Linked DNA regions of Exiguobacterium sibiricum 7-3. The protein of the gene in region 2 interacts with the protein of the main gene of each other region in a pairwise test. Links are inferred from orthologs where the notes say so. Each region holds a gene or a part of one and is shown on either strand. Other genes may lie near its edges.

Region 1 (2,907 bases), 1.1 Mb from region 2 along the record:
AATTGGCTGCAAGAGTCGACCGAAGTCTTTTTAGATCGTGTCGAGCTGAAGCAACTGTTTGAACAGGCCGGTTTTATGCAAGTTGAAGTAAAAGCATTTGCAGGTGGGGCGGCTGCAATGCACCTCGGAAAGAAGTGGTGAGATGTCACTGCATTCAATTTATCGAGATGTAACAAAAGAAGTTAATTTAGTGGATCAATTTTTAGTCAGTCATATCGCATCAAACGACCCGACAATCGATGCGGCCGGACAACAATTGCTTCAAGCAGGCGGCAAACGGATCCGGCCTGCCTTCGTTCTGTTGGCATCAAAATTTGGTCGGGCAGACCGCGATGAACTCGTGCGTGTCGCAGCCAGTCTTGAACTGGTCCATATGGCCTCGCTTGTTCATGATGATGTGATTGATGATGCCGAATTGCGACGTGGAAAACCAACCGTCATGCAACACTTTGATGAAGAAGTTGCCCTTTATTCCGGTAATTTTTTATTTGGTGAAGCGGTTAAATTGATTGGTGAAGTCGGGAAACCGGAACTCGTTCAAGTGATGGTCCATACGATGCGCGAAATTTGTGAGGGTGAAATCGAGCAGATTTACGATCAGTACGACTGGGAACAATCCATCAAACGGTATATCAAGCGGATTGAACGCAAAACGGCGATCTTGATTGAAGCCAGCTGTCACCTTGGGGCGATCGTCGCGAACTGTTCACCGGAAGATACAAAGGCATTACGACAATTTGGGCGTGACATTGGTCTAGCTTTCCAAATTGCAGATGATTTGCTTGATTTTACAGCCAAGCGGACGGAACTCGGAAAACCTGTTGCAGAAGATTTACGGCATGGCCATAAAACTCTGCCAGTATTTTATGCTTCAGAAGATCAAGATTTCTTTCAAGAGTTGCAAAAGATCCGTTCGATGCCGAGTCATGAAGAGGTCGCTCCGTTACTAGACCGGTTGCAGCAATCAGATGCTTTGGAGCGAACGCAACAAACGGTCGATTTATATATTCGACGGGCCATTCTCCGCTTGAATCATCTGCCGAAATCGTCCGCAAAACGTTCTTTGGAAGAGGTCGCCCGATATGTTGGGAAACGTAAAGGTTGAAAAAATGTAAAAAATTTCTTGCCGCTTGTCCATTTACGCAGTAAACTTACTATGTAAGCGCTTTTTTATCTGTATTTCATAGGGGGAACTAGTAATGGAGCAAACATTTTTAATGGTAAAACCGGATGGCGTTGAACGAGGTTTGATTGGGGAAATCATCGCTCGTATCGAACGTAAGGGATTCGTAATTCGTGAAATGAAAATGATGCAAGCATCTGAAGAATTGGCACAAGCTCATTACGCGGAACACGCAGAAAAACCATTTTTCGGAGAGTTGGTCACTTTCTTGACATCTGGTCCAGTCGTCGCGCTTCGTGTTGAAGGCGAAGATGTCGTCACAGTTTCACGGATGATGATCGGTAAAACGAAACCGACAGAAGCACTTCCAGGAACGATTCGGGGTGATTTCGCGAACACGATGAGTGAGAATGTCATTCATGGTTCAGACAGTGTTGAAAGTGCCGAGCGTGAACTCGGTCTTTGGTTTCAAGGACAACCATTAAACGTATGATGGCGGCAAGACGATTGAGCAACTGCTCGATCGTCTTTTTTTGTTTTTTGGAAAGGAAATAGCTTTATGCTAAGATAGAAAATAAGACAGGGAGTGCCTTGAAAGCAATCCCGTAAGAGAGAGGATTTGTGAGGTGGACTATGCAGGATTATGAGCTTTTCATCCAACGTTTCTTAAAAAAATCAGGAATTGATTTAGGACAATATAAAGAAGCCCAGATGAAGCGGCGATTGACAGCGCTACGCGATAAAAAAGGATACAGTACATTTGCTTCTTATATGCAGGCGATGGAAAAAAGTGCGACATTGTATGAAGAATTTTTGGATCGCATGACCATTAACGTCAGTGAGTTTTTCCGGAATCCGATTCGGTGGCAACAACTCGAACAGGACATCTTGCCGGTTTTGCAAGCCCGTGCTCATGGACGGATCCGGACATGGAGTGCCGCCTGTTCGACAGGGGAGGAACCGTATTCGTTAGCGATGATCTTAAACGAAAAGATGGATCCTGCACAATTTACGATTCAAGCAACGGACTTGGATGACCTGGTCCTGGAAAAGGCCAAACAAGGCCGTTACGGGGCATCTGCTTTAAATGAAGTGGAGGAAGCGCGAAAAAAACGCTATTTCATCGAGCAAGAACAACAGTTTGAAGTCGTTCCTGAAATCAGACGTCTCGTCCGGTTCAGTAAACATAATTTGTTGGGTGACCGATATGATACAGGATTTGATTTGATCATTTGTCGGAACGTCTTGATTTATTTTACAGAGGAAGCCAAGGCGCATGTCTACCGGTCGTTCGTCGAAGCCTTAAAACCGGGCGGTATTTTGTTTGTGGGTGGGACAGAACAGATTTTTCAACCGGAACGGTTCGGTCTGAAGATGAAGCAAAGCTTTTTTTACGAAAAAATCTAAGGTAAGAGGGGGATGAGGCAACATGCGTTATATGACAGCAGGTGAATCACACGGTAAAGGATTATCGGTTATCATCGAAGGAATCCCTTCTGGTCTTATCATTGATTTTGACAAAGTACAACGTGAGATGACGCGCCGTCAAGGTGGCTATGGTCGTGGACGGAGAATGCAGATCGAACAGGACGCGGTAGATGTCCGTGGAGGAATTCGACATGGCTATACGACGGGGGCACCCATCAGCCTGTTCATTGAAAATAAAGATCATACACACTGGACACAAGTCATGCAGGCAGAACCTTTGCAAGAAGAGCTGGAACGGCCGCGCACGCTAACCCGTCCCCGACCGGGACATGCGGATTTAGTCGGCGGATTGAAGT
Region 2 (10,476 bases):
AGTAACGTCGATGCCGTCAAACTGAAAGCAATGTCTCAATCGTTCAGTTCTGTCTTCAATGGTGGTTCAGGCATGATTACGAACAGTTCCTTATCGACCTCACAGGAAGAAGAGGACTCGAAAAAGACTGATGCCCGAACGAAAGCACAAAGCTATGAAATCGCTGAACTCGAAAAAATCAAAGAAGAAGCAAATGACTACATCAAACAGCAGAAGCTTGAAAAAGACATCAAAGTTGAGGTCACGAATGAAGGGCTTGTCTTTACGATCCGTGACCGGGCCCTCTTTTCACCTGCCCAAGCAGATGTAAAAGGTGATGCGATTCAAATCGCTCAAGGCATGAGTACCCTGCTTGTCAAAGCAGGACAGCGTCAGATCCAGGTTTCGGGTCATACGGATAACATTCCGATTAATACCGTTCAGTATCCGTCGAACTGGGAACTCAGTGCAGAACGGGCCATCAGTTTCATGCGTGCCCTTCAGCGGAATCCACAGCTTGCTCCAAAACGATTTACGGTCAGCGGATACGGAGAGTATCAACCGATTGCTTCAAATGATTCAGAAAACGGTCGCAGTCAAAACCGGCGTGTTGAGGTCTTGATCCGTCCACTAATTGACATCAAAGCACAAAATGTCTTGGATAAAACGAAGGTAAAACCGTAATCTCCTTTGCTGTATGACGATTCGGCAATCAAAAACAGGCCCACTCCGAGAAAAATCGGAATGGGCCTGTTTTGATGTGCGGTTTTAATAGTACGGACGAATCATCACATAGACGATAACACCCGTGAGACTGACATATAACCAAAGCGGCATCGTAAAACGCGTCCACTTCTTATGTTTCTCAAAATTTTGATTCAATGCATGAGCGAGCGACATCAAGACGAGCGGAACGATGACCGCTGCTAAAATGATATGCGAAATCAGAATAAAGAAATAGATGGGACGGACAAACCCTTCTCCGCCGAACTTCGTCGATTCACTGACCGCATGATACGTCACGTACGAAATCAAGAATAACGTCGTCGTCGTCATGGCACCGCCGATAAAGCGACGGTGATTGATCCGGTTTCCCCGACGGATCGAAATCCAGGCACCGAGCAACAACATGAACGTGAAGCTGTTGAAGATGGCGTTTAAAAAAGGAAGCAGCGTCCAGTCAAACCCGTCACCGATCTGTAAAGGCGGTGCAAAAAACAACAGCGCGACCAACAGATTGATGACGAGCGTCAAGAGGATGACGACCGGAACGAAATTACGTTTTTTAGCAGATTGTTGCATGTATTATTCTCCTTGTTTCCAATCAAAGTATCGTTTTAACCATTTTGGCAACGGACCGTCAAAGAGACGTTCACGCCAGTATAAATCAGCTGCACGTTGGACCGCAGCACCACGAATCGGATACGGATGAACGACACGGGATAACTGACCGACCTTATCTTTACGAGCCATCGCATAAACGACTTCCTGCATCCATTCGCCGGCTTGCTCACCAATTGCATGGGCACCAATCAGTTTACCGCGTTTATCGGCAATCAGTTTGACGCGTCCTTCCGTCCGACCATTGATGACAAACCGATCGACTTCATCAAGTCCGGTTTCGTAAACTTTGATGTCGCTGTATTTTTGACGTGCTTCTTCTTCTGTCAGTCCCAGGTGGAACAGTTCAGGTGTCGTAAACGTCACCCATGGAACGGCACGGTAATCTGGTTTAGTACGTAAGCCGAACAAAGCGTTCGTAACGACTGTTTTCCCTTCAAGACCAGCCACGTGCGTAAACGGCAACGATTGAATCGTATCACCGACAGCAAAGATATGACGTTGGTTCGTCCGAAGGGAACCATCGACTTGAACATAACCTTTTTCAACATGAACACCTGCGCGATCAAGGCGTAACGCATCAATCCGCGGCTTCCGGCCAACAGCCACGAGTACGGCATCCGTTTCAATGACACGGGATTCTTCGCCTGTTTTGACTGTGACTTCGATTCCGTTCGCAGCTTTCCGGACACTTGTGACGGTCGTATCCAAATGGAGTGTCAATTCTTGTTCGATTTGTCGTTGTAGTACCGTGACCATGCTGCGGTCTTCTTTTGGCATCAAGGATTTAGCACCTTCAATCACGGTCACTTCCGTTCCGAGATGGGCATAGGCTTGCGATAATTCGAGACCAATCGCTCCGCCGCCGATGACCAGCAATCGTTCAGGGCGTTCCGTTTGTTCAAAAATCGTCTCATTCGTTAAGTACGGAATCGTATCAAGCCCCTCAATCGGCGGAATGATCGGCTGTGATCCCGTCGAAATCGCGAATTTCTCTCCGACAACCAGTTGACCCGCTACTTCAACTTCATTGGCACTCAAGAAACTGGCTTCGCCGATGTAAACATCGACACCAAGCTCTTCGAACCGTTTCGTTCCGTCATGCGACTGAATGATATTCCGGGCACGGTCGACGCTTGCTTTTGTTTTGCTGTACACTGCGTCTCCGTTTAATGTCACGTTGTATTTGGCTGCCGTCTGCTTCATGACATGGACGTCATGTGCAGCTTCAATCAACGCTTTTGACGGGACACAACCGTAATGCAAACAATCTCCACCTAAATGTGTATGACGCTCAATCAATGCGACATGGGCACCAAGACTGGCTGCTCCTGCCGCAATTGTCATTCCGGCTGCTCCACCACCAATTACGACCAACTGATAACTTTTCATCGGGAAGCCTCCTTATATCGTGCCGAAATGTCTTCCATTCGTTTTCGGTTAACGCCCCAGTCGGAATAGCCGACACGGGAAGCTGAGCGGAAATGAATTTTTTGAGAAGCTTCGTCGAAATAAAATTCAACATCATCTTTAAAACGAAGGACTTTACTCGAGAAGACAACATGAATGTACGTTGGATCTTCTTTGACTACTGTCACCCGGTCAAGACTTTGAAGAACTCGCATGATTTGAAATTTTGATTCTGCTAGATTTCCGTTGAACGGTAAAGGTGTCATCTTCAACGCTTCTTTATCCGTCTGTGTCGATACCGCGTTCGGTTTCCCTGTAAGCGGACTTAATCTGCCGTTCGATACGCCAAGTGCCATGACTGATTCCTCCATTCGTTTCGTCTTGCTGTAAATCGTTATCCTCATTTCACTTTACCAGTTCAGTTTCGAAAGCGCTTCTCATTTGACTTTCCCGTTATGCTTTCGTGACCGGCAGGAGGATCGTTGCAATCGCTCCGCCTTCCGGTTGATTATCGATGAACAATTTCCCTTCATGTGCTTCAACCAGTTCACGGCAAATTGCGAGACCTAACCCTGTTCCACCTTTCCCTTTTTGAACCTGATAAAACTTTTCCGTGACATGTCTGAGGTGATTTTTAGGAATACCGGGTCCTTCATCGCTGAAAGATAAAAAGAGGACACGTTCTGAGCGGACAAGGCGAATTGTGATTTCGCCGTCAATCGGCGAAAAGCGGATCGCGTTATCCAGTAAATTTAAAAAGACCTGTTTTAAACGGTTTTCATCGTAAAGACCAATCACCTGTGCCGGCAATTTGCGGACAATACGGATGTTTTTTTCTTCCAGTTTTTGACGCAATTGTGCCGTTACCGTTTCAATGATTTCAGTCAAATTTACTTCCTGCCGGTATAAGACGAGCCGGCTCGTCTCCAGTTTCGAAAAATCAAGCAACTGTTCCACTAACGAAATCAACCGTTCCGTCTCCGAATGGATGATTCCCATCCCGAGCGACGCTTCCTCCGGTAAACGTTCCGGTTCTGCCAGTAATGTTTCACTCCATCCTTTAATGGAAGTGAGCGGTGTTCGTAACTCGTGCGAAATCCCGGAGATGAACTCATCCTTCAATGTTTCCTGTTGCTTGATCTGTTGTCCCATATAGTTGATCGTTCGGGCAAGTTCCCCCAGTTCAAACGTATACTCCTCATTGACCTTGACGTCATAATGCTGTTTTGCGATTTGATCGGATGCACCGATAACTTCCTGAATCGGTCGAACGATCGACGAAACGAGACGGGAGGAATAAATGTAGGCCAGTCCCCAAATCACGACACCTAATAAGAAAATCGCCAAACAAATTTCAATGACCCGTTGATCAATCTTGGCAAGCGACGTCGTATAACGTAGCGCTCCTGTCGTCTGTCCGAAGGATACGATCGGTTCCGCCACCTCAAGCAGATGTTCATTCGTCGTCGGATCATCATAACGTTTTGTGATCGTTCCACCGCTCAACAGACGTGTCACTTCCTGTTTCGTCATATTCCGTTTCGAGACGAAACCTGTCGACGAATAGCGGGGAATTCCCTTCACATCCAATACTTCAATTTCCGCATCTGTGTAGGCATATGAATCAAGCACGTCATGAATCGTCGCTTCTGAGTCTTGAAAATCATAAGCCAGACCACTGTTTGCAAATAAGATGGCACTTGCATTGGCATGCCGTTTCAAGACATCTGTCGCCGTCACATAATAATAGTTATACGTCACGAAGGATAAAATTCCGATGACCAGCAAAACCGTTACCGTAATGATCGTCATGAACCGCATCAAAATCTGTCGTTTCATTTTTCGTTACGCCACTTGTAGCCGTGTCCCCATAACGTCTCGATGAACTCGGGTTCTGCTGGATTTTCTTCGATTTTCTGACGCAGGCGCCGAATGTTGACGTCGACCGTCTTACGGTCTCCAAAATAATTTTCGCCCCACACTGCATCGAGCAACTCATCCCGGGACATGACCTGATCTTCATTTTTAATGAAATGGCATAACAAATCGTATTCTGTCGGTGTGACTTCGACATCAACACCTGCTTTTTGGACCCGCTTTGCTCCGAGGTCAATTCGAAAAGGACCTGAGATCAGTTCACGGGGTTGTTTTCGGCGGCGAAGTGTCTCGACTCGGCGGAGTAAGGATTGAATACGCGCCAACAGTTCAGCCGGGCTGAACGGCTTCGCAATATAATCATCCGCACCGACACTGAGTCCCATGACTTTATCTTCTTCGCGCGTCCGTGCTGTCAGCATGATGATGCCGACGACTTCATCTTTCGAGCGGGCTTGTTCACAAACCGCGAATCCGTCGACTTCCGGCATCATGATGTCGAGCAGCAGGATGTCGAACGTTTGCTGCTCAAAGTAGTCCAATGCTTCCCGTCCGTTTTCTGCTTCAATCACTTCATATCCTGCACGTTTTAAATTAATGACGATGAAACTACGAATCGCATGTTCATCCTCGGCCACTAATATTTTAGTCATCTTATTTTCCTCCTGCTTTTACTTTATTCCACGAGCGCTACGTTGGCAGCGTACTCTTCATAGGATTGATTGGTAGAGATGACATACACGTAATCAATGCCTTCTTTAATTTTCTTCTTGCGATGGCTGGCGATATATTGAGTTTTTGGAATGATCTCCAGCTCAAAATCAATTGTTCCGGTCTCCCGGTTGATGAACCGGACCCGGTTGTCCTTTTTCTCAATAGTTTCACGCGTCGCCCAGTTTGCGGGAAAACGCATCACGAAATTGTATTCGAGATCAATGTATTGCTCTTCCCGAAGCTCAAATCCACTTTCGAGAAATGGCTGAACGTCGGATCCATTCCACGCATAATAAGCAGTGATTCTTGGTTTTTCTTCAGACACGCGTCCTATACTTCCTTCAGGCGTGTATTGATGTGCAAATTCGATGACACCGTCCTGGTCAACGTCTTTCGGGAACGTATACATCGGCTCGACAATTTCTGATGTCTCACCCCAGCGGACGGATGTCAGCCGGGCTTGTTCGAGCTGAAAGACGAGCAAATGCATTTTTGCCTCACGGGTAAAGGAGACGAATACACCTTTTTTCTTAGCCGGATTCACGGTATCAATTTCAAATAGATCATGATCCGCAAATAAATCGCCTTCTTTGACTGGCAATGTGACATCTTGTCGGTTGGTCGGCTTCAAGGCTTCCTCATAATACACAAGTTCTGTCGTCCGTCCTTTTTTGAGTAATACCATATCCTGACGTCGATCTTGATTCAAATCGGCAATCGTCAATCGATCATATGTATCGATTTTAGTAATGTTAATCGATGGCTTCATCAAATCTTTCAGGAGATAGACCGTATTCTCTTCAAGACTCGTCACACCAATCATCAGTTGATTCACTTTTTTGGATTCATCGAGGATGACGTGAAGTTGATCAATCGATCGGCCTGTCGCAATCGGCTGGCTCACACGTAAAACCCACTTGTTCTTCAGACGTTCGTGGACCAACACCTTGATTTGAAATGTCCCTCGCTGTTCAATCCGATAAAACGTAATGGCTTCATCACGTCCATCCCGGTTCAAATCAATCAATTCATACAGCCTTGAAATAGATTGATTCCGCGGTGCCACGATTTCCGCCTCTGTCGGAAGATCGGTATCGATTTTTGCTTTTAACGACTTTTCCCATTCCGGTAACGCCGGGTGTTCGAGTAATGAAGCAGGATGGGGCAACGTAAGACCGCATCCCGCCAAATATAGGGTCGATAAGAAAATTACAAAATATTTCATCAGACTTAAATCCTTTCCATACATGCTCTTCTCAAACTTTATCACACTCTTTCAAGCGAGAGTATATTGTGGAAGAAGAGTCAACTTGTTAAGATGTAACAGATATTCGAAAGGGGTTTATATTTATGGCTTACGAAATGATTGTACTTGATCTTGACGATACATTATTGACGAGCGACCATACGATTTCTCCAAAAACGAAAGAATCGTTACTCGATGCACAGCGTCGCGGAAAAAAAGTGGTGCTTGCGAGTGGTCGTCCGACTTACGCTATGATCGATTTGGCAAAAGAGTTGGAGCTTGCCCGATACGGCAGCTATATCCTAAGTTTCAACGGGGCTTCCATCATCGACTGTAAAACAAATGAGTCCCTCTTCTCCAGTACCCTTCTTCCGGAAACCGTCCATCGTCTCTACGATTTAAGTAAACGGGAAAACATCGACATCCACACGTATGTCGGACACGAAATTTTGACGGAGAGAGCGAACGCCTTTACGACAATTGAAGGGGAACTGACGGGAATGGATGTCATTACTGTGACGGATTTCAAAGCATCCATCACAGAGCCGGTCGTCAAATGTTTGATGCTTGCGGAAGAAAATCGTTTGGCCGAAGTCGAGCAAAAACTTCAAGTCGAGTTAGCCGGTGAGCTCGCTGTCGCCCGCTCGAAGCCATTTTTCCTTGAGTTTACGGAAGCTGGCGTGACGAAAGGAACGAGTCTTGCCCTACTCGCTGAACGTCTCGGAATCAAGCAGTCGGATGTCATTGCCTGCGGAGACGGCAACAATGATTTATCGATGATCGAATGGGCCGGGCTTGGTGTCGCGATGGCGAATGCCGCCGATACTGTCAAAGAAAAAGCACAGTACATGACAGCTTCTAATGATGAGGATGGCATTGCCCTCGTCATCGAAAAATTCATGATGGACTGAACAAAAAAACCAATTTACTCCACAAGGACGGAGTAAATTGGTTTTTCATGTGTTATGACATACACCAATCGATCGGTGTTCGATTTTGCTGCTGTAACCAGTCATTGGTTTGCGAATACGGTCGACTGCCAAAAAAACCGCGGCTCGCCGAAAGCGGGCTTGGATGAACGGATTCGAGAACGAGATGCCGGTTCGTATCAATCAAACTTTTTTTACTTTTTGCGTGATTTCCCCAGAGAATGAATACAATCGGTTGCTCCTGTTGTCCGAGCACTTCGATGACGCGGTCCGTAAAGGATTCCCAGCCTTTTTTCGCATGGGAACCCGCTTTTCCAGCTTCAACGGTCAGTGACGTATTCAACAGAAACACCCCCTGCTGCGACCAGGCTTCAAGATTGCCCGTCGTCGGCACAGGACATCCGATATCGGACACTAATTCCTTGTACATATTACGTAAAGACGGCGGAATCGCAATGCCGTCATTAACGGAAAAGCTTAATCCATTGGCCTGATTCGGTCCATGGTATGGATCCTGACCCAGGATGACGCAACGGACATCCTGCGGCGCCACCGCGTCAAACGCATGAAAAATCTGATCCTTCGGCGGATACACCGTCGTTTCCCGGTAAGCGGTCTTGATAAAATCCCATAATCGGATAAAGTAGTCTTTTTCTTTCTCTTCTTTTAAAATCTCCTGCCAGGCTGCATGCATCCCGATCGCTCCTTTTTTTCAGTCTCAAGCCCCTGTTCGTCCGGCCCGATTCTGCTATGATGAATAATGAGGTGGAATAAAGATGATTCAAACAACACAGTTATTTGGTTTGCCTTTTGTCGACGCAACACCGTCGAGTTGGTATACCCATATTAAAACGATTTTACACAATAACGAAAAAGCCTTTCTTGTTACAGCTAATCCCGAACTGGTCTTACGTTCTTTGCGCGAACCCGCTTATAAGCATATCTTACAACAAGCAACGTTCATCACACCTGACGGAATCGGTGTGACGGCAGCCAGCAAACGAATGGGACAACCGCTCACTGCGACGTTGCCCGGAATCGAGACGGCACGGGAGTTGCTTCGAACAGCCGATGCTTTGAAAAAACGGGTCTTCCTGCTTGGCGGACGCCCGGAAGTCATGAAGTCGCTGATCCAGCAATTGTCGATTCGTTTTCCTGATATCCAGTTCGTCGGAACCTTTCACGGATTCGGCAAAGAAGCAGAAGCCGCAAAAGCGATTCAATCGGTCGAAGCTGATTTGATTTTGGTGGCCCTCGGCGCGCCGAAACAGGAAGAATGGATCGCATCCGTTTACGACCAGGTGGATCACGGTCTTTTCATCGGTGTCGGAGGTGCATTTGATGTCTGGTCGGGTCACAGTAAACGTGCTCCGAAGCTGTTCCGGAAGCTGAAGCTCGAATGGCTGTACCGGATTTCCAGTCATCCGCGCGGATTGGAGAAATTAAAGGACTTGTTCCTTTTTGCGTCGCTCGTCTTACGGAAAAAAACTCATTTGTAAACGCAAAACACCCGCTGTCCGGTTGACCGGACAGCGGGTGTTTTCGTTTCTTATGCGTTGACTGTTGAGAATGAACGACCAAGTTCTTTTGCTTCTGCGATTGCTGCTTGTTTGATTTCTTCTGCTTTTTCTGGATTCATTGCCATACCTTCGATGAACAATGAGTTGTAGTCCGTTACGCCAGTGAAAGCGAGTGCTTGACGGAGGTAGTCATCTCCGAAGTTGAGGCCAGAACCAGTGTATACGCCGCCTGTTGCTTGAATGTGGAGCGCTTTTTTGCCTTCCATCAATCCTTTAGGACCTTCTGCCGTGTAAGCAAATGTTTTGCCTGCAAGAAGAACGCTGTCGATGTACATTTTAAGACGTGCTGGGAATGAGAAGTTCCACATTGGCGTCACGAATACATATTCGTCCGCTTCCATATACTGCTCCAGGTGTTTCGTCATTGTACCGACTTTAGCGATTTCAACTTCTGAAAGCTCTTCGCCTGTTGCGAATTTGCCCCATGCGCTGAGTACGTCTGTATCGATTTCTTGGACATCTTCTTTATATAGATCAAGGACTTGAACTTCAGCGTTCGGGTTAGCTGCTTTGTAGCTTTCGAGGAAAGCTTCACCAGCTTGAAGGCTGAATGAATGTTCTGTTGATTTCGGGTTTACAGTTACATAAAGTAATTTAGTCATTTTTATTTCTCCCTTTTATCTAAAGTAATTTCTGTAAGTAAATATACCAACACCATTTTCTTTTGTCAATTAGTTTGATTTCAAAGAAATCAACAAAAAAAGCTTAATCATGATGATTAGGCTTTTTCTGAGTGTTTATAATGGTCTGCGCGATGACCAATCCGTTTTAACTGGTCAATCAACTGTTCTTTTTCTGGAATCGAAAGATCACTGAACAAGTCCGTGAGGAACGCTTCGTGCTTTGGAAAAGTTTCTTCCATCAGTTCTCTTCCGGCCTCCGTCAGTGTTCCGAACGTCACGCGACGATCCGTCGGGCAAGATCGTCGGGCAAGAAGCCCCCGATTCTCTAATTTATCCACGACATATGTGACACTGCCACTTGTTAATAAGATTTTATCGCCGATTTGTTGGAGTGGCGTATCTCCTTTGTGGTACAACAATTCGAGAACACCAAATTCCGATAAGTTCAGCTGATGGGTCTTGATGTCTACCTTCACTTGTTCTGCTACTGCATGCATTGTACGAGATAGAACAACGAGCATTTTTAATGCCAGCTTCGAGTCTGTCGATTCCATTTTACGTTCGCCCCTCTTTATCTTGATTCGAAACAATCATAGTCCTCTTTTTTCCATAGGTCAATTCCAGCCCGGATTTCCAACTTTTTTGAAGGACATCCCGATTTTCTCTTGCCGTGAAACGCGTTCCATATATTATGGTCTTGATATACACTACAAGGGAGGTCTTCTTGTGTCTTTCCAAACAATCTTATCTCGTCTGATTCAAAAAAATGTCGCTTATGA

The links.
Region 1: the proteins of P402_RS0101850 (region 2) and ndk interact in binary tests that used the Escherichia coli proteins (3 or more experiments, as listed by UniProt). The link is inferred for Exiguobacterium sibiricum 7-3 from one-to-one orthologs.

What each region holds. Positions count from the first base shown.
Region 1 is NZ_KK211190.1:1,257,329-1,260,235, forward strand. It holds ndk (nucleoside-diphosphate kinase), read left to right. Parts: upstream 1-1,199; coding sequence 1,200-1,616; downstream 1,617-2,907. Other genes in the region: P402_RS0107270 (demethylmenaquinone methyltransferase), read left to right, coding at 1-141; P402_RS0107275 (polyprenyl synthetase family protein), read left to right, coding at 143-1,105; P402_RS0107285 (CheR family methyltransferase), read left to right, coding at 1,757-2,530; aroC (chorismate synthase), read left to right, coding at 2,553-2,907. UniProt on the Escherichia coli protein: Major role in the synthesis of nucleoside triphosphates other than ATP. The ATP gamma phosphate is transferred to the NDP beta phosphate via a ping-pong mechanism, using a phosphorylated active-site intermediate.
Region 2 is NZ_KK211190.1:166,316-176,791, reverse strand. What follows is about bases 6,359-9,152. They hold P402_RS0101850 (uracil-DNA glycosylase), read right to left. Parts: upstream 8,189-9,152; coding sequence 7,529-8,188; downstream 6,359-7,528. Other genes in these bases: P402_RS0101840 (NAD(P)H-dependent oxidoreductase), read right to left, coding at 9,044-9,152; P402_RS0101845 (WecB/TagA/CpsF family glycosyltransferase), read left to right, coding at 8,271-8,993; P402_RS0101855 (Cof-type HAD-IIB family hydrolase), read left to right, coding at 6,670-7,476; P402_RS0101860 (hypothetical protein), read right to left, coding at 6,359-6,544. Also shown: P402_RS0101890 (flagellar motor protein MotB), read left to right, coding at 1-663; P402_RS0101885 (DUF420 domain-containing protein), read right to left, coding at 748-1,281; P402_RS0101880 (dihydrolipoyl dehydrogenase family protein), read right to left, coding at 1,285-2,712; P402_RS0101875 (DUF1499 domain-containing protein), read right to left, coding at 2,709-3,086; P402_RS0101870 (sensor histidine kinase), read right to left, coding at 3,184-4,569; P402_RS0101865 (response regulator transcription factor), read right to left, coding at 4,566-5,258; more of P402_RS0101860, read right to left, coding at 5,282-6,358; more of P402_RS0101840, read right to left, coding at 9,153-9,676; P402_RS0101835 (MarR family winged helix-turn-helix transcriptional regulator), read right to left, coding at 9,793-10,251; P402_RS0101830 (hypothetical protein), read left to right, coding at 10,424-10,476. UniProt on the Escherichia coli protein: Excises uracil residues from the DNA which can arise as a result of misincorporation of dUMP residues by DNA polymerase or due to deamination of cytosine.